Regions from separate parts of the Paenalcaligenes sp. genome, predicted to be linked through region 2. Evidence: predicted binding sites of a transcription regulator. Region 2 holds the regulator's gene; each other region holds the start of a gene.
What was found. The regulator HrcA, encoded in region 2, represses chaperone genes, less so after heat shock. The targets are predictions, from matches to a motif close to TTAGCACTCNNNNNNNNNGAGTGCTAA.
Positions count from the first base shown of each region.

Region 1 (6,548 bases), on a different contig from region 2:
CGCTTTATTTCACTATGAACACTCATTCCAACCCTCATTAGTAAGAGACAAAATTAGGAGCTTTAACCATGCAAGTCAGCCCTCTGGTTTCTTTTCACAACGGCCATACCGCCCCACAACTGGGGTTTGGGGTCTGGCAAATTCCAAACGATGACGTTCCCCAAGCGATTGAAACCGCGCTGGAAACCGGCTACCGGCTCATCGACACAGCCACCATCTACGAAAACGAAGCGGGCGTGGGCGTAGGTCTGGCTGCCAGTGGCTTGCCCCGCAGCGATTATTTTGTCACAACCAAGGTCTGGAACGATAGCCATGGTCATGACGCCACCAAAACCGCTTTTTACCAAAGCCTAGAGCGCTTAAAACTGGATTATGTGGATATGTATTTAATCCACTGGCCTGTTCCTAAAATCAACCAATATGTTGAAACCTGGCAGACCATGATCCAGCTGCGCGACGAAGGCCTAATTAAAAACATAGGGGTGTGTAATTTCAACCAAGATCACCTAGAGCGTTTAATCCACGAAACCGGTGAAACCCCCGTGGTTAATCAGATTGAACTCCACCCAGGTTTTCAGCAAGCCGCCATGCGCGCATTTAATCAACAACATCAGATCCAAACACAGGCTTGGAGCCCGATGGGGTTAGGCACGCTTTGGGATAACCCAACTTTAACGGAAATTGCGGCAAAGCATCAACGCAATGTAGGCCAAATTATGCTACGTTGGCAAATTGAACTTGGCAACATGGTGATCAGTAAAAGCGTTACCCCTGAACGTATCCGCGGTAACTTTGCGATTTTTGATTTTACATTAGACGCTGAAGACATGCGCGCTATTGCTGCGTTGCATGATGATGCGAACCGGCTTGGACCAGACCCTGTGCTTTTCCGTTTACCTAAATAAGGGCAAGCTCGTGGTATTCTTGGGGTTTTGCTGCTTTTTGCTTTGATACCCACACACTATGGCTATTCACTGGTCCCAAGACCCACACCCTCACCCCTTATTAAACGATTGGCTGTTCGAGCCAGGCTCCTTAACGGCACGGCTCAAACAGCTCAGCCAACAGCAATTTGCGGTTGAGCCTTTGGCCGAAGGTTGGCTTGACATACGTGATGATGAAGCCCAAGCACTGGCTGTCACCCCTGATACCCCTACATGGGTTCGAGAGGTATTTCTACGGGGGCATGGTACGCCCTGGGTGTTTGCGCGCAGCCTCGCCACCAAAGCCTCGCTAGAAAGCAGTGGCTTCCCTTTGGATCAGCTCGGCACACGCCCTTTAGGCGAGGTCTTATCTTTGCACGAAGCATTTGTACGGGGGCAAATGCAGATTTGCTCCTACCCCGCCGCGTGGCTACCCGAACCTTTTAACCAGCATAACGCTTGGGCTCGACGCTCCTGTTTTAGCAAAGACAGCTTGCAAGTGCTTGTTTGCGAAGTTTTCTTACCCCCTTTATGGGCATTTCAAAAGCAAACTGTGCCCAAGGCATAATGGCTTATACCACCTGCTTGACTGGCCGGTTAATAAATAAAAACACAAAGGGCACCACGGCAAACACCCATAACAGCGCCGCGGCAGAATGCTGCGCCCCGATCAGGTCACCACGATTAAAACCCGCGGCATTGGTCACCATCCCCGCCATGGCGGCCCCAATCGACATAGCATACAGTTGCAATGTGGTAATCGAGGCAGACGCCAAATTTTCTTGGCCTGCTCGCGCTGACCTAAACACTCGTGTCAATAAATGCGGCCAGATCATCCCCACCCCAAAACCCACCCCAAACAAAGGTATATATAATACCCACGTCATTTCGTAATAGGTGGTTAAACCGAACCAGGGCAATAATGCTCCAAGCGCGGCTAAGCTTAGCCCTGAAATCACAGGACCTATGTTAAACAACCGGTTAGCAAAACGCGGCGATCGGCTGGCCATTAATATGGAGCCAGTAGTCCAACCTGCTGACATCAATGCCGTCATATAGCCTGCAGCTAAAGGACGTACACCATGTATATGCTGCAAATAATAAGGGATAAAAATTTCACTGGTCACCCCAATACTCATTAAGCCAATACCCGCATATAAACACCCTAACGGATGACGTAGTGAATAAGTACCCTGTGGAAAAAGTGGGTTATGGCCTTGCATATCATCCCGAGCAATTCCGTATAGAATCGTCAACACCACAACAATAGAGAGTGCTACCCAAAGCCACGAATATCCTAAGCTACCAAACGCTAAAACAAAAACAGAAGCCGTTAACAAAGCGATTTTTAATAATGGGGGGCGGTTAAGCTCATTGTCGCGATTTTCTTGGCGAGAAGTTAATTGCGAGGCCACCAACAAAGCGATGAGTAGTGCTACTGGTACGGTAGACCAAAAAGCCAAACGCCATTGACCGCTTTCAGCAAACACTCCGCCTACAGCAGGGCCAGACAAGGTTGCGATCCCCCACATGCTCGAAATCAGAGCCATGGCTCTTGGCCAAAGACGTTCCGCAAACACTAAACGCACAGAAGCATAGCTTAAACCCAATAACATACCGCCCCCCACCCCTTGAACGGTACGTGCACCCAATAAAAAGCCCATGTTTGGACTTATGGCTGCTACCATAGAACCCAATACAAAAATTAAAATAGCGAGTAAATAAGCCGTGCGTAAACCTAAGAAATCAATCAAACTCGCCGCCAAAGCCGACCCTAAAATCGAAGCCGCCACAAATAGGGTCGTATTCCAAGCATAATAGTCTAAGCCCCCAATATCCTGCACCACCGACGGCATAATGGTTGTAACAATGTAAACGTTGATGGCGTGGACAGCTACCCCACCAGACAAAGCAATAGCACGTAGTCCATTGCGCCCCGATAACAACTCACCCCAGCCAGCGTTCTTATGTGAAGAGCTCATTTGTGTGTCTCTAAGCCACTATGACTTATAAAAATCCAAAAAATATGCTTTCCCTATGATTTAAAAAAGTTTTTTCGCCCCCATCTATACATAATCGATTAGGAGATTATGATGGAACAACCCGAAAACCATACCCAACATTACTCAGAAACCCGTTTTTGGAACAAACTGGCACACTACGCCAAAAAAGCGGGGGCAGAAGTCGTGGAAAAAGCCTTGTGGCTCTATTATGGTGCCCAAGACCCTAAAACTCCAGCCTGGGCAAAAACCGTAATGATCGGGGCATTGGGGTATTTTATTTTTCCTTTAGATGCTATTCCTGACTTTGCGCCCCTTGTGGGCTATACCGATGATTTAGGTATGATCGTCGCCGCTATTGGTACGGTAGCTATGCATATCTCCGATGAAACCAAAACCAAAGCAAGAGAAAAAATGCAGCAGTGGTTTGGTTAAATCCCAAAAAAAAACCCTCCGTAAGGAGGGTAAATGTGAATGTTGGGGCACATTCAGCGCCTGACTCTTGGGTAAGGAGAAGCCAAGACAGGCTATCAGCCATACCAAACAAGGGGGATGTTGTATGGCTGATAGATGTTAGTCCCTGATGACAGCGCTAAGTTCCCAATCATCACGTAACAGTTTGTAAAAATCTTTTAGGCAGCCTCTGCTTCAAGAAAACCACGCAGTTTTTTCAAAGCGGCAGATTCAATTTGACGAATACGTTCAGCCGATACCCCATATTGCGCAGCCAATTCGTGCAGGGTTAAACCTTTATCGTCTTGGAGCCAACGGGATTCAATAATATGGCGTGAACGATCGTCGAGCCGTGCCAACGCGTTTTCTAGACCAGGGCCCTGTAGTTGTACATGTGCACGCTGCTCTAGTACATTGGATGGCTCCCACGCGCCGTCATCTGATAAATAAGAAATGGGAGCAAAGCCATTCTCATCATCATCGTTATAAGGGGATTCTAGTGCCATTTCGGCGCCAGACATCCGTAATTCCATTTCAGAAACGTCTTGAGGACGTACATTAAGCTCTCGCGCAATTTCGTCCACCTGTTCTGGATCAAGTGTCTGCCCGTCCTCGGGGCTCATGCGTCGTAAATTAAAGAATAGTTTTCGCTGTGCTTTGGTTGTGGCGATTTTAACCAAACGCCAGTTACGGATAATAAACTCGTGAATCTCGGCTTTGATCCAATGCACCGCAAACGACACCAAGCGCACACCACGATTGGGATCAAAACGTTTAACGGCTTTCATTAGGCCGATATTGCCCTCTTGAATTAAGTCAGCATGGGGCAAACCGTAGCCAAGGTATTGACGTGCAATCGATACCACCAGCCGCAAATGCGACATAATGAGTTGACGTGCGGCATCAAGGTCGCCGTCCTGCTGCAGACGACGCCCTAAGTCGATTTCTTCTTGAGCAGTTAACATGGGTTGCTGGTTAACTGCTGTGATATAGGCCTCGATGGTGCCCAACGCGCCAGGGTTGGATACCGCTGCGGCCAACTGGTTGTTTGGTAGAGCCAATGTTGTTGTACCTTGGGTCATTATCGTGTCCTATTAAATGGTAGTAAGGGGAAAACCCACTATCACACCAAATGATAAATGTCTAATATTACTATTTTAGCACTGCTAGATTGGGAGTGCTAATAACTATATTATTTTCACTTTACACTAGATTAGAGACGAAAAACTCCCTAAAGTTCCCTTTTTTTGTGTTTTTTTGCAAAAAAATTAACAAATGCGGCTCATTTTGTAATGTTGCTTTTTTGTGACAATGCTGCCGGTTAAGCCCTGCTCAACCGGCCAAAAGTAGGAGCGGACTACGCACCTAACTGACGTGCATGGTGGGCAATATGATCACCCATAAATGTCATAATGAAAAAATAACCGTGGTCATAACCGTCATGACGACGCAGAACCAAAGGCTGCCCAACTTTAGCGCAGGCTTCTTCAAACACATGTGGATACAACTCGCGCTCTAAGAACTGATCCGCCAACCCTTGATCAATCAAAATCCCCCCTGGATAGGGAGCGGTGGTTTGCTGACTCATTAAGCAGCTCGCGTCGTATTGTTCCCACTGACTACGATCCTCACCCAAATAACCCGTAAAAGCTTTTTCCCCCCAAGGACAGCGTGTGGGTGCCGCGATGGGAGCGAATGCTGACACGGATTTGAATTTATCAGGGTGACGCTGTGCCAAAACAAGCGCGCCGTGCCCCCCCATGGAATGCCCAAAAATCCCAACCCGCTCCGCATCACCAGGCAGTACGGTCGTAGCCAGGGTAAACAATTCATCGGCTACATAAGATTCCATACGATAATGCTTAGCAAAATCAGGCGTAGTGGCATCCACATAAAACCCAGCACCCGTCCCAAAATCCCAGCTCTCCTCTTCGCCAGGTGCCCCTGCACCACGAGGGCTGGTGTCTGGTGTGATCAAGATCAACCCATGGTGCGCAGCATATTGTTGGGCAGCAGCCTTCACCGTAAAGGTGTCCTCGGTGCATGTTAAACCAGCTAAATAAATCAAAACAGGGCGTCGCGTAGTACCCATAGGCTGACCGCCTTCGGCTTTGGCCGAGCTTGCTTCGGTTTGCTCTGGTAAAAATACAGCAAAGCGCATCGGCAAACCAATCGCGGTGGAAGCATGTTGATAATAGCGTTGCCAGCCCCCGTAACAACGGTGCTCACTGACTAATTCCAACTGAACTGTCATTTGATCTCCTAAATGCCCCCACCGTCACCGGCGGGGATAGATGGATAGTATGTGGGACTAGTACATCACCACAGAACGGATGGATTCACCGCGCTTCATCATCTCGAAACCTTCGTTGATTTGATCCAAGCGTAAATGGTGGGTGATGAGATCATCGATATTAATTTTGCCGTCCATGTACCAATCCACAATTTTTGGTACATCCGTACGACCACGCGCCCCACCAAACGCCGACCCCTTCCAAACACGTCCCGTAACCAGTTGGAAAGGACGTGTGGAAATTTCGGCACCGGCCTCAGCCACACCAATAATGATGGACTGTCCCCAGCCACGGTGGGTACACTCTAAAGCCTGACGCATGACTTGCGTATTGCCAATACACTCAAAGGAATAATCGGCTCCGCCATCGGTTAGTTGGATAATATGATCCACCACGTTTTCCACATCGTTAGGATTCACAAAATCCGTCATGCCAAACTGACGGCCAAGTGCTTCCCGATCTGGGTTAATGTCTACCCCAATAATTTTATCTGCGCCCACCATCTTAGCGCCCTGAATCACGTTTAACCCAATACCCCCTAAGCCAAAGACCACCACATTTGCACCGGCTTCGACATTAGCGGTAAATAAAACCGCGCCTAGGCCTGTGGTGACACCGCAACCGATATAACACACCTTGTCAAAAGGCGCATCCTCTCGGATTTTGGCCAAAGCAATTTCTGGCACAACAATATGGTTAGCAAAGGTAGAGGTCCCCATATAGTGATGGATAGGTTGCCCATCAATGCTAAAGCGCGACGTGCCATCAGGCATCAGGCCTTTGCCCTGCGTGGCACGAATCGCCGTACACAGGTTGGTTTTTTGTGAAAGGCAGGATTTACATTGACGGCATTCAGGAGTGTATAGTGGGATCACGTG
Region 1 covers NZ_JASLIX010000056.1:3,501-10,048, reverse strand. Annotated here, with positions in the region: gene panB (3-methyl-2-oxobutanoate hydroxymethyltransferase) at 1-26, opposite strand, end outside; gene Q1V74_RS04970 (aldo/keto reductase) at 69-905, shown strand; gene Q1V74_RS04965 (chorismate lyase) at 964-1,491, shown strand; gene Q1V74_RS04960 (MFS transporter) at 1,496-2,905, opposite strand; gene Q1V74_RS04955 (YkvA family protein) at 3,017-3,358, shown strand; gene rpoH (RNA polymerase sigma factor RpoH) at 3,556-4,458, opposite strand; gene fghA (S-formylglutathione hydrolase) at 4,734-5,630, opposite strand; gene Q1V74_RS04940 (S-(hydroxymethyl)glutathione dehydrogenase/class III alcohol dehydrogenase) at 5,688-6,548, opposite strand, start outside.
Region 1: the regulator HrcA is predicted to act here: its motif matches at 4,534-4,560, upstream of rpoH (RNA polymerase sigma factor RpoH).

Region 2 (6,548 bases):
AACGCTTTGCCTTGTGCTTCGACCCAGGCGTCGTTATTGTCGGCCTTAATGATTTTATAAGGCATTTTTTCAATGTCGTCTTGAACGGTTTTCTCGTCAAAACGACGACCAATTAAGCGTTTAACCGCAAAAATGGTGTTTGTGGGGTTAGTGACGGCCTGACGTTTAGCTGGAGCCCCGACCAGAATCTCGCCATCGTCCATATAAGCCACGATGGAAGGCGTAGTACGACCGCCCTCGGCGTTTTCGATAATACGAATTTGATCGCCTTCTTGGACAGACACACAGCTGTTGGTTGTACCCAAGTCAATACCAATGATTTTGCTCATTTTTTATTTCCTAGCCTGTATTTGGTTTTGCGCTGATTCGCAATAAATTAATTCGTTAATTCCTATATGGGGTAGGGTTTTTATTTTTCAAGCCCCAACTAGTCGCTCTACTGACCCGCTGAAACCATAACAAGTGCAGGGCGTAAAACGCGTTCGGACAAGGCATAGCCTTTTTGAAGCACCTGGGCAATGGTGTCCTTGGGCTGGTCTGAAGGAATAGAAGAAATGGCTTGGTGATGATGTGGGTCGAATTTTTCCCCGACCTCTGGCGCAATTTCAACAAGCTTATGGCGCTCAAAAGCGGAGTTTAGCTGACGTAACGTGGTTTCTACGCCTTCGATAAGCACTTCTAGGGTTTGGTCTTCTTGGGCAAGCGCTGCTTCTAGGCTATCTCGCACGGGAATAAGGCTCTCAGCAAAGCTTTCTACCGCAAACTTGCGCGCTTTTGCGACATCCTCAGCGGCGCGGCGACGAATATTTTCGACTTCGGCTTTGGCGCGTAAAAGCTGGTCGTAGTATTCGGAGACTTTAGCTTGGGCTTCGGATAGCTCGGCCGCCAAATCCGACGTTTCGGGAACTTGAATCGTCTCGTCGTTAGCATCGTCCATAGCAGATAGCTCTTCTGCGGGACTGGACTGTTCTAAATCTGCAGTTTGTTCTTGCGTATTATCCTGCGGTTGCTTCGGTGCGGACATAGGTTTCTCCACGTATAAATCAAAAATAATAACGATAGAAACCATATGGGGGCATACGCCCCCACTTCAAGCCCACTTTTGTGTTTTTTGTAAAATTAAAACTGGTTTTGAATACGACGATACGCTTGCGCTAACGATACATTTGTATGCATCACGGATTCAGAGAAGTCCTTTGCTGACTGAGGCACGGTTTTTAAGGCGCTTAGGTCAGTGGCTTCTTTTACTACTGTAGCCGAAGGCAAGTAAAAATGCTCGGGGATATCATGCCCATCTACCACACAGTTGTGGCGCACTACAGCCGAATCACCCACCGTGCAGTTAAACAACACCGTGTTAAAACCAATAAACACATGGCTGCCTACAGTACAAGGCCCATGCACAATAGAGCGGTGCGCAATAGAGGTGTGCTCACCAATGGTTACCGCTGCACCGTCTTTGGAGTGAATCACCACCCCGTCTTGGATATTGGAGTTAGCTCCAATCACAATAGGCTCGAGATGGCCATTTTCATCAAGCTCATCCGCGCGGATAACCGCATAAGGACCTATAAATACGTGGGGGCCAACTTCGATACGACCACACAATACAGCAGTAGGGTCGACAAAAGCCGTTTCGTGTACAACCGGATAATCACCCCGTGGATTTTTTCTTAACATCAGATCTTCCTGAATAAAAGACCGCTTTTAGTAAAGCTTTCTAAAAAAAGCACAACCAAGCTGCGGACAAACGGTTTTATTTTAGGCTAATTTGTGACCTTAGGTAATTCCCATCCACCTAAATTCTGCAACACAATGTCGCTCAAACCAGCAATCCAGCCTTTGTCATCGTTTAAACAAGCAATATAGCTAAAGTTTTGCCCCCCCTCCTCTAAAAAAGCGTCTCTACACTCTTGTTGTATTTCTTCCAATGTTTCCAAACAATCGGCCAAAAATCCCGGACAGGCCACCTGTACAGATTGCACTCCCTCTTTAGCCCATTGGCGCAATGTCGGTTCAGTATAAGGCTCAAGCCACTGATCGGCACCAAAGCGACTCTGAAAACTAGCAAACACAGGCACATCGGCATCGACCAAGGCTTCGCGCACCGCCGCAGTAGTCAACATGCACTCGCGGTAATACGGATCCCCCGCCACCACAGAGCGACGCGGTATGCCATGAAAACTAAGCAACAAGCGCTGCGGCTTCCCATGCTGCTGCCAATGGCGCTGAATACTTTGTACTAGTGGTTGTATATAGGCTGGGTGCTGACAAAAACTTTTAATAAAGCGCGTTTCGGGCTGGTTACGACGCTTACGCAAATAGCGGTTAAGCTCATCGACCGCTGTAGCAGTGGTGCTGGCGGCATATTGTGGATACATCGGCACCATTAAAATGCGCTCACACCCCAAAGCGGTTAGCTCATTAAGCACATCATGCATTGCTGGCTTTCCATAGCGCATGGCTAAACGCACCGGAATAGAATGCCCTTGGGCTTGTAGTTGCTGCTGCAAACCCTGTGCTTGCGCCTGACTATAAACCAACAACGGAGACCCCTGATCCATCCAGATGGACGCATACTTAGGAACCAGTTTACGCGGTCTAAAAGGCAATACAAAACAGCGCAAAATAATCTGCCACAATGCGGCGGGCAGCTCCACCACCCGCTGATCCGATAAAAACTGAGCTAAATAGCGCCGAATATCACCGGCTGTCGCGGTGGCTGGCGTACCTAAGTTCACAAGCAGCACCCCTACCCGAGGTGCGGCTAAGGTACGAATATGAGGATCAAGCAAATTATTTTCCGCTGCTTCCGCGTAGTATTTTTTTGAACACATAATAAAAATGATTAGACGTGATGACTCAAGGCATTAGATAACATTCGAGCCGTAATATCTACTATAGGGATGACTTTATCGTAAGCCATACGCGATGGGCCAATTACCCCTAAGGTTCCTAATACTTGGCCATCGACCTCGTAAGGGGCTGTGACCACAGAGATTTCCTCTAAAGGCACCAAATGCGAGTCCCCCCCAATATAAATCTGCACCCCTTGTGCTTTGCGAGACACATCCAATAAATGTAGCCATTCTGTTTTCTTTTCAAACAAATCAAATAGATGGCGTAATTTATCCATGTCTGCCACCATCTCGCTGACATTAAGCAGCTTGCTTTCGCCTGAGATGACCACCGCCTCGGCATAATCGGGCTCACTATCACCGGTTTCTACCGCCACCTGCATTAAACGCGTAATATCTTCACGCAAAGAAGATAACTCTCCGGATAAAGCTTCCCGTACTTGGGTAAATGACATCCCAGAAAAATGTTGATTAAAGAAATTACTGGCCTCAATGAGCTCGTGTTCTTTGTAGTCTCTGGACACAAAAAGAATACGGTTTTGCACATCACCACTTGGGGTCACAATAATTAAGAGCACCCGTTTTTCTGATAATCGAATAAAATCAATTTGTTTGAACGTATTAGCACGCTTAGGCGCTAGCACTACCCCGGCAAACTGTGACAGGTTCGATAACAGTTCTGCTGCTGAGCTAACCGCACGCGCAGGCTCATAACGAGGGATCTGTAACGCCAGTTTTTCCGAAAAGGAAAAATCATTGCGTGGTACTGCCAGGAGCTGATCTACAAAAATACGATAGCCTTGCGGTGTAGGCACACGCCCCGCCGAGGTGTGTGGACTTTGTATAAGCCCCAAGTCTTCCAGATCCGCCATCACATTGCGGATCGTCGCCGGAGACAAATCAAACATTTTGGATAATGTTCTAGATCCTACTGGCTGACCATCGGCAATATAACGCTCAATCAATACATTTAATAATGCGCTTGCTCTATCATCCATAGCAGTAAATAAGCAAATTATGCGATTCGTTACGATTACCTACCCAACATAAATGGGCTAGCACCTCTATAATTCTAATCTAATTATTACTAACAAATCATAAGGTCTTACCTCATGCATTTTAAGTCAGTGGCAATTATCGGCCGCTACCAAGACAGTGGCTTAGATGCGCCCTTACGCGCTTTGGCAAACACCCTACAACAAGCCGGCTGTCACGTCATGGTCGAAGCCGACACCGCTCGTTACATCGGGGTTACCGAGCTCCCCACACGCACATATGCCGAAATTGGCGCGCAAGCGGATCTCGCCGTTATTATGGGTGGCGACGGTACGATGATCGGCGCTGCTAGAAATCTGGCTAATTACGATGTACCTTTGATTGGTATCAACCATGGCCGCTTGGGCTTTATTACTGATATTCCTATCAATAATGCTCATGAAGCAGTAAGTAGCGTCATTGCAGGGCACTATCAGGCCGAGGACCGCAGCTTACTTGAAGGACGTATCGTACGCGATGGCGAAGTGTTGTACTCTGGTATTGCCCTCAATGATATTGTGATCAATCGTGCAGGGCGAGGCGGGATGATTGAGCTCCGTGTAGAGCTAGACGATATTTTCATGCATCGCCAACGAGCAGACGGAGTGATTATATCTACTCCCACAGGCTCCACAGCCTATGCTTTAGCAGCCAACGGTCCCATTTTACATCCCTGTTTGAACGCTTTACTTTTAGTGCCAGTTGCCCCACAAACGCTGTCTAACCGCCCTGTCGTCGTGCCCGATACCAGTACGCTAAGCCTGACCATCACAACCTTAGGGCGGGTAGAGTCTGGAGCAAGCGTACATTTTGATATGCAAGCCTGGTCCGACTGCCAAGCAGGAGATCGCGTCGATATTCGACGTGCTCAAAACACAGTGCGCTTTATTCATCCAGAGGGCTATAGCTTTTTTTCCACCTTAAGGCAAAAATTAGACTGGAATCGAATCCCCGCCGACGAGAACGAGTAAATTCATATGCTATGTTCCCTACATTTACGCGATTTTGTGATCGTTGAACACAATCACATCGAGTTTGCCTCAGGTTTTACCGTTTTCTCAGGTGAAACGGGCGCTGGTAAGTCCATCTTGATCGATGCGCTCTCTCTTGCTCTTGGTGGGCGAGGAGACGCAAACGTGGTGCGCCAAGGCAAAGAAAAAGCTGAAATCATCGCCACCTTTGCTCCGCCTGCCTCTGCCTTAAGCTGGCTCGCTGAGCACGATTTGCCTACCGATGAAAGCCTAATTTTGCGTCGCCTCATTGATAACCAAGGCCGTAGCCGAGCTTATATAAATGGCGTTCCCTCTACGGTAAGTCAACTACGCGAGCTCGGAGCACTTTTGGTTGATATCCATGGCCAGCATGCTCATCAAAGCCTGCTGCAACCCCATGCCCATGCGTTGATTTTAGATAGTCAAGGGCAACACCTATCCCTTAGCCAGGACGTCGCACAACGATGGCAAGCATGGCAAAAAGCAAAAATGGCTTTTGATAGCGCACAACAAGATAGCCAAGCCCATGAACAAGAGCTTGAGCTCCTTGACTGGCAAATTCAACAGCTCGACGAGCTCGGCTTAGTCGAGGGCGACTGGGAGCAGTTAACAGCCGAACATGAGCGTTTAGCTCACGCGCAGTCTTTATTGGATGGAGCCGCCCATTGCGTACACTGTCTGGACAACGATGAGGCGGGCGCGCTATCCGCTCTTCATATCGCTCTACAACATCTACAAAGCTTGCTCAAACACGACCCACAGCTTGAGCCGATCTATCAAACGCTGGAGTCTGCGCAAATAGCCTGTGCAGAAAGCCTTTCTGACTTGAACAGCTATTTAAGTAGTGTAGAGCTCGACCCAGAGCGTCTTACGCAATTAGAACAGCGTATGTCCATGGCGTTTGATTTAGCACGCAAACACAAATGCGAACCCGAAGCACTCCCCGAACGCTTATCAGAGCTTGAAAAGCGCCGCCAGCAATTACAGCAATCCGCCGACCTTGCCGCACTTGAGCAGACGATGCTCCAAGCCAAGCAGCACTATGATGCGGCAGCGGCACAACTGAGTCACGCTCGCCAGCAAATTAGCTCTCAATTAAGTCAGCAGGTTACGGCAGCTATGCAGCAGCTCTCGATGGAAGGCGGTCAGTTTCAGGTATTACTCACCCCTCATGAGCCAAGTAGCCATGGCAATGAAAAAGTGGAATTTTTGGTTGCCGGCCATGCTGGAGTCAAGCCTGCCCCGTTAAGCAAGGTCGCTTCGGGTGGGGAACTAGCTCGAATTTCTTTGGCCTTATCGGTCATCGCCAGTCAAGCTGCCCGCGTGCCAACTTTAATTTTTGATGAGGTCGATAGCGGGATTGGTGGGGCTATTGCCGAAGTGGTAGGACGGTTATTAAATGAGCTTGGCCAACGCCATCAAGTGCTCTGTGTAACCCATTTACCCCAAGTTGCCGCATGTGGTGAACATCATTTTTTAGTCAGCAAGCACTCAGACGGCCAACAAACCGTTTCTAAAATACAACAGCTTCATACCAAGGAGCGCGTGGAGGAAATTTCAAGAATGTTAGGCGGCATAGAAATCACCGCCACCACAAGGCAGCACGCCCAAGAAATGTTAGGGCTACGTACTTCATAAAAAAAGGGGCTATATGAGCCCCTTT
Region 2 covers NZ_JASLIX010000091.1:52,965-59,512, reverse strand. Annotated here, with positions in the region: gene dnaK (molecular chaperone DnaK) at 1-329, opposite strand, end outside; gene grpE (nucleotide exchange factor GrpE) at 437-1,024, opposite strand; gene Q1V74_RS07280 (carbonate dehydratase) at 1,120-1,680, opposite strand; gene hemH (ferrochelatase) at 1,767-2,837, opposite strand; gene hrcA (heat-inducible transcriptional repressor HrcA) at 2,849-3,856, opposite strand; gene Q1V74_RS07265 (NAD kinase) at 3,971-4,864, shown strand; gene recN (DNA repair protein RecN) at 4,871-6,523, shown strand.

Region 3 (6,548 bases), on a different contig from region 2:
GGCATGGGCGGTGTGGCTACTCGTGTTGCAATTTATCCCTCTGGGCGCTATGTCGCTCTTTTTGGGCTTGGCTTTTGCCATCGGTGTTTGGGCTTGTCAGCTTTCTGGGGATGAGCTTGGAGTATCGGATCATGGAGGGATGGTGTGGGATGAGGCCGTCGCCTTTTGGTTGGTTTTATGGCTTTTACCAACGCCTGCGTGGTGGATGCAGGGGCTTGCTTTCGGGGCGTTTAGGCTCTTTGATATTATCAAACCTCCACCCATTCGGTTTTTTGATCAAAAAGTAGGGGGCGGGTTTGGAGTGATGTTAGACGATATATTAGCCGCCGGCTACAGTCTTTTATTTCTCTATTTAGTCGCGTTATGGCTATAGGAGCCACCATGACACACCATTTAGCCTTGTTTGATGAGTCAACTTCGACGTTGGCAACCGCATTGCTACAGCATCGGCTAGTAGTAGCCACCGCAGAGTCTTGTACTGGGGGATTATTAGCGGCGGCTTTAACAGCAGTCAGTGGCTCTAGTCAGTGGTTTGATCGGGGTTATATCACTTACAGTAATCAAGCCAAACAGCAAGAGCTGGGGGTCAATCCAGATACCTTAGATAAATATGGCGCCGTCAGTGAACAGACGGCGATGGAGATGGCTCGAGGGGTATTAGGGATGAGCGCCGCGGCGGATATAGCACTATCAACCACTGGTATCGCTGGCCCTTCTGGAGCCACCCCCGGTAAGCCGGTTGGTATGGTTTGTTTTGGTTTCGCTCGGCGCGTAGGCGAGGGCGTTGTCGCCCACGCACTGACTGTGGTGTTTGAGGGGGATCGTCATCAAGTCCGGCAGCAAGCCGTGTTGTTTGCATTACAAAAAGCCTTAGATTTAATCAACCCCCATTTAGCCACGTCTACCGATTTTGCTCCCGGCTCTTCTGATCAGTAAATAGCGGCACGTGCGGCATTGATGGCATCGCGGGTAGATTGAGCGACTTGGGCAGCGGCTTGTTGCCAGTCCTCTTTGGCGCTGGCATATAAAATGGCTCTGGAAGAGTTAATCATCATGCCGGTGCCTTGAGCCGTTAACCCAGCTTTGACGGTAGCAGGAATATCACCGCCTTGGGCACCGATACCTGGTACGAGCAAAGGCATATCACCCACGACCTCTCGCACTTTGGCAATTTCATTGGGGAAAGTCGCCCCAACTACTAAACCACATTGGCCATGCGTATTCCATTTTTTTGCGGCAAGCTTTGCCACATGCAAGTAAAGCGGAGTTCCATCCGCGAGCGTCATAAACTGTAAATCCGATCCACCGGGGTTAGAAGTGCGACACAAAATGATGACGCCTTTATCTGGCCACTCAAAATATGGCTCGATGGAATCCGTACCCATATAAGGATTAACCGTAACAGCATCTGCACCGTATCGCACAAAAGCCTCGATGGCATAGTGGCGTGCTGTGGAGCCGATGTCCCCCCGTTTGGCATCTAAAATAATAGGTAGTGTGGGGTACTTGTCTTTAATATAAGCACAAAGAGCCTCTAGCTGTGACTCGGCCTGAGACGAAGCAAAATAGGCGATTTGGGGTTTAAAGGCGCTCACATATGGAGCACATGCATCCACGATCCCTGTACAAAAATCAAAAATTGCTGTTTTAGAATGTTGTAAATGTGGGGGAAAGCGCCGAGGATCTGGGTCTAAACCCAGAGTGAGCAAGGAATTTTGCTGTGCCCAAGCGTTTTGTAGTTGTTCGGTAAAAGTCATCATACACACTCATGAATAAGGAATGTGAGTATTATACGTGCAGAACGAAAAAGCCCCTGCAAAAATGCAGAGGCTTAATGTGCGTCATTGGTGCGCTGGTCTTAGCCAGCGCGAGAAGCATGAGCCAATTAGAAGCCCATACCACCCATACCGCCCATACCACCCATATCAGGCATACCGGCTTCGGGTTTTTCTTCAGGGATTTCAGCTACAGCGACTTCAGTGGTGAGCAGCAAGCTTGCTACGGAAGCCGCATTTTGTAGCGCGGTGCGAGTGACTTTGGTTGGGTCAAGAACACCTTGAGCCACGAGGTCACCGTACTCACCAGTAGAAGCGTTGTAACCGTAGTTACCTTCACCTTCCGCAACAGCGTTAACAACTACGCTAGCTTCTTCACCAGCATTGCTTACGATAGTGCGTAAGGGGGCTTCGATAGCGCGTAATACGAGCTTGATACCGGCCTCTTGGTCGATGTTGTCAGCAGAAAGAGCGGCAACGGCTTTGCGAGCACGGATAAGTGCTACACCACCACCAGGAACGATACCCTCTTCGACAGCGGCACGAGTAGCGTGTAGAGCGTCTTCTACACGTGCTTTTTTCTCTTTCATCTCGACTTCTGTAGCAGCACCAACGCGGATCACTGCCACACCACCAGCGAGTTTAGCCACACGCTCTTGGAGTTTTTCGCGATCGTAGTCAGAGGTGGCTTCAGCGATCTGAGCACGGATTTGTTTTACACGTGCTTCGATAGAAGCGTTGTCACCTGCACCATCAATGATAGTGGTGTTTTCTTTGCCGACTTCTACACGAACTGCTTGACCTAGGTGCGAGATATTCGCGTTCTCTAGGGTCATACCGGTTTCTTCGGAGATAACGGTACCGTTAGTGAGGATAGCGATATCTTCTAGCATCGCTTTACGACGATCACCAAAGCCAGGGGCTTTAACGGCAGTGGCTTTGAGGATGCCGCGGATGTTGTTAACAACGAGTGTAGCGAGTGCTTCGCCTTCTACGTCTTCCGCAATGATCAAGAGAGGACGGCTCTCTTTAGCCACTTGCTCAAGGATAGGCAAGAGATCGCGGATGTTGCTGATTTTCTTATCGAAAATCAAGATGTAGGGGTTCTCAAGTACAGCAACCTGTTTTTCGGTATTGGTAATGAAGTAGGGGGAGAGGTAACCGCGGTCAAACTGCATCCCTTCTACGACATCCAGTTCGTTCTCTAGGGATTTACCGTCTTCAACAGTAATAACACCCTCTTTACCGACTTTGTCCATGGCGTCAGCAATGATCTGACCAATGGATGCGTCGCTGTTAGCAGAGATAGAGCCTACCTGTGCGATTTCTTTAGAGGTTGCGCAGGGGCGAGAGAGCTTGCGCAGCTCTTCGACAGTTACGGCTACGGCTTTATCAATACCACGTTTGAGGTCCATGGGGTTGATGCCTGCCGCTACGTATTTTAGCCCTTCTTCGACAATAGCTTGTGCAAGAACGGTAGCTGTCGTGGTACCGTCACCAGCGTTATCAGAGGTTTTAGAAGCCACCTCTTTAACGAGCTGAGCACCAATGTTTTCAAACTTGTCTTTGAGTTCAATTTCCTTGGCAACGGATACACCGTCTTTGGTTACAGTAGGAGCACCAAATGCACGGTCTAGCACCACGTTACGGCCTTTGGGGCCCATGGTGGTTTTTACCGCGTTAGCTAGGATGTTTACACCACGTACAATACGGGTGCGGGCGTCGTCACCAAAATAAACTTGCTTTGCAGCCATGATATGTAATTCCTTTATTCAGTAGCGTTAATGTGGGAGATAGATGGGATTACTCGAATACAGCAAGAACTTCGTCTTCGCGAATCACGAGAACCTCTTCGCCGTCTACTTTGACGCTCTGACCGGCATATTTGCCGAACAATACTTTATCGCCAACTTTGAGGTCTAGAGGATGAACGGTGCCGTCATCGGCGCGTTTGCCTGGGCCAACCGCTACAACAGTACCTTGATCAGGTTTTTCGGTAGCGCTTTCAGGAATGACAATACCGGAAGCGGTTTGACGCTCGTTGTCCAAACGCTTGACGATCACGCGGTCGCCTAAAGGACGCAATTTCATAAGATGAACTCCTGTTCAAAAACAAGTTGGTCAAAATTTCATGTTTTTTGTTTGGTTAATAGGGGAGTGTTAGCACTCTCACCCTCTGAGTGCTAATTATAAGGGCGAGTTTTGTTATTTCAAGGGGGCGAGTACGACAATTTTTATTTTAACTTAGTGTAAAGTGATATGGGTCATAGCCATGTAGTGATGCAGGTCTTAGACTGTAATCAGTCGCAATCCTTACCTAACGTTTTATAAGGAGTCATGGTGTATCAAACTTCTACTTCTTTCGCTAAATTAATTGAGCGCGCGCAGCAGTTGCAGCCTCGGCGAGTATGTGCTGTGGCTCATCCTTGTGATGAAGTGTCATTAGGTTGCGCTATAGACGCTGCGCAGCGTGGTTTATTTACTCCTATTTTAGTTGGGCCTAAAGCGCGCATTGAGGGTGTGGCAAAGGCTCATCAGTTCAATTTGTCTGGCATTCAAATTATTGATACGCCTCACAGCCATGCTTCTGCTGAAACCGCTGTATTACAGGTTTTGCAGGGGCAGGCACAGTTGCTCATGAAAGGGAGCTTGCATACAGATGAGTTGATGCATGCTGTGATGACAGTTGAAGGCAAAGGGTTGCGCACCGAGCGTCGTGTTAGCCATGTATTTATCATGGATGTGCCTAGTTATGATGAGTTGCTGTTTATTACCGATGCTGCAATCAACATTCGTCCTAATCTAGCTACTAAAGTGGACATCGTACAAAATGCCGCTGATTTGCATGTGGCTCTTGGACTAGGTATACCACGCGTAGCGATTTTGTCAGCGGTGGAATCAGTCACAGAAAAAATTCCTAGTACCCTAGAGGCCGCTGCGCTATGCAAGATGGCTGATCGGGGTCAGATTACGGATGTCATTATTGATGGACCACTAGCAATGGATAATGCGATTAGCCCAGAAGCGGCACGTATCAAGGGCATTACCTCAGAGGTCGCGGGACGTGCGCAGATTCTTGTGGCTCCCGACTTAGAGGCTGGAAACATGTTAGCTAAAAACTTAACGTTTTTATCAGGTGCCGAAGCCGCAGGGATCGTTTTGGGCGCGCGCGTACCCATTATATTAACTAGTCGTGCAGACTCCGCCAATGCGCGTTTGGCTTCATGCGCTGTGGCAGCGGTATATGCCGATGCACTTATGAAAAAACAACTGACTGCAGCCACAGGAGCCTAACATGAGCGAAAAATTAATTGTAATTAACGCGGGTAGCTCAAGCTTAAAATTTAATGTCTACCAGATTCCCGAATCCGGCACCCTCGATGTTAATGACCTTAGCTTCTTGTATGGGGGGCAAGTTTCTGGCATTGGTACAGAGATAGCGCATTTTAAAGTCAAAGGGGCTTTGGGGCAGATCCTCGAGGACCGTGCTACGGCTTTTGAAGAAACCAAAGATCTACAAGCTGCACAAGAATTATTAGCTAACTGGTTAACTTTTAGAATGGATAAGCCGGCGATTGCTGTAGGGCATCGTATTGTACATGGTGGCGCCGATATGGATGATAGCGCCATTATTACCGACGAGGTGCTGGATTATTTAGATGCTTTGGCTCCTTTGGCACCATTGCATCAGCATAATAACTTAGCACCAGTGCGTGTTATCCGAGAGTATTGGCCACAGATTTTGCAGGTAGCGTGTGTCGATACGGCTTTTCATTGTCACCAGGATGAGCTTTATAACTATTATGCGTTACCCAAGCGTTATTACGAACAAGGCGTAAGACGTTATGGCTTCCATGGTTTGTCTTATCAGTATATTTCAGATTACATGGCACAACACTTGCCCGATCTACATAAAGGGCGTGTGATTGTTGCGCACTTGGGCTCCGGCTCATCGGCTTGTATGATCCAAGACGGTAAAAGTGTGGTAAGTACCATGGGTTTTACTGCTTTAGATGGGTTGCCTATGAGCACTCGACCTGGGCGTTTAGACGCAGGGGTCGTTCTATGGTGGATGCAGCAGCGTAAAAAAGATGCCGATGAGATCCAGGACTTACTCTATAATCAGTCGGGCATGAAAGGCTTGTCTGGAATCAGTGGCGATATGCGCACTTTATTAGCCAGCGAGGATCCACAAGCGAAGCTGGCTGTAGATTATTATTGTTTCCGTACGGCAGAAAGCTTAGCGGGTCTATGCGTACCCACACAGGGCGCTGATGGGATTGTATTTACCGCTGGGGTGGGCGAGCACAGTCCAGAGATTCGGGCTCGTATTTGCGAGCATTTGGCATGGCTTGGGGTAAAAATTGACCCTGAGCTCAATGCCCAAGGTGCCCAAAAAATTTCTACCCCAGATAGCCATATCTCCGTATGGGTGATTCCGACTAACGAAGAGCTTGTTATTGCGCGCGAGGCATTGCGCCACTATGCGCTCCATCAGCAATCGATCTAATCCCGTTTTGATGTTTTATTCGAGCAATATATCGGAATGCTGGCGGTTAAATCCAAGGGCTTTATTTTGTCATAAAGCCCTGTTACCCTATTTGTTTGTGGATTACTTTTGTTGGTCTGGCTTATAGTTAAAAGCTATCGCATCAATAAATTTAATCAATTTCACAAATCGATAGTGAAATCCTATAATGAAATCACTGTCACTATTAACCACAACGGGAGATAACAACGATGTCTTTGATTAATACACAGATCCTACCTTTT
Region 3 covers NZ_JASLIX010000027.1:21,324-27,871, reverse strand. Annotated here, with positions in the region: gene Q1V74_RS01610 (phosphatidylglycerophosphatase A) at 1-373, shown strand, start outside; gene Q1V74_RS01605 (CinA family protein) at 382-936, shown strand; gene pyrF (orotidine-5'-phosphate decarboxylase) at 930-1,757, opposite strand; gene groL (chaperonin GroEL) at 1,886-3,529, opposite strand; gene Q1V74_RS01590 (co-chaperone GroES) at 3,579-3,866, opposite strand; gene Q1V74_RS01585 (phosphate acetyltransferase) at 4,113-5,069, shown strand; gene Q1V74_RS01580 (acetate/propionate family kinase) at 5,071-6,285, shown strand; gene ahpC (alkyl hydroperoxide reductase subunit C) at 6,516-6,548, shown strand, end outside.
Region 3: the regulator HrcA is predicted to act here: its motif matches at 3,936-3,962, upstream of Q1V74_RS01590 (co-chaperone GroES).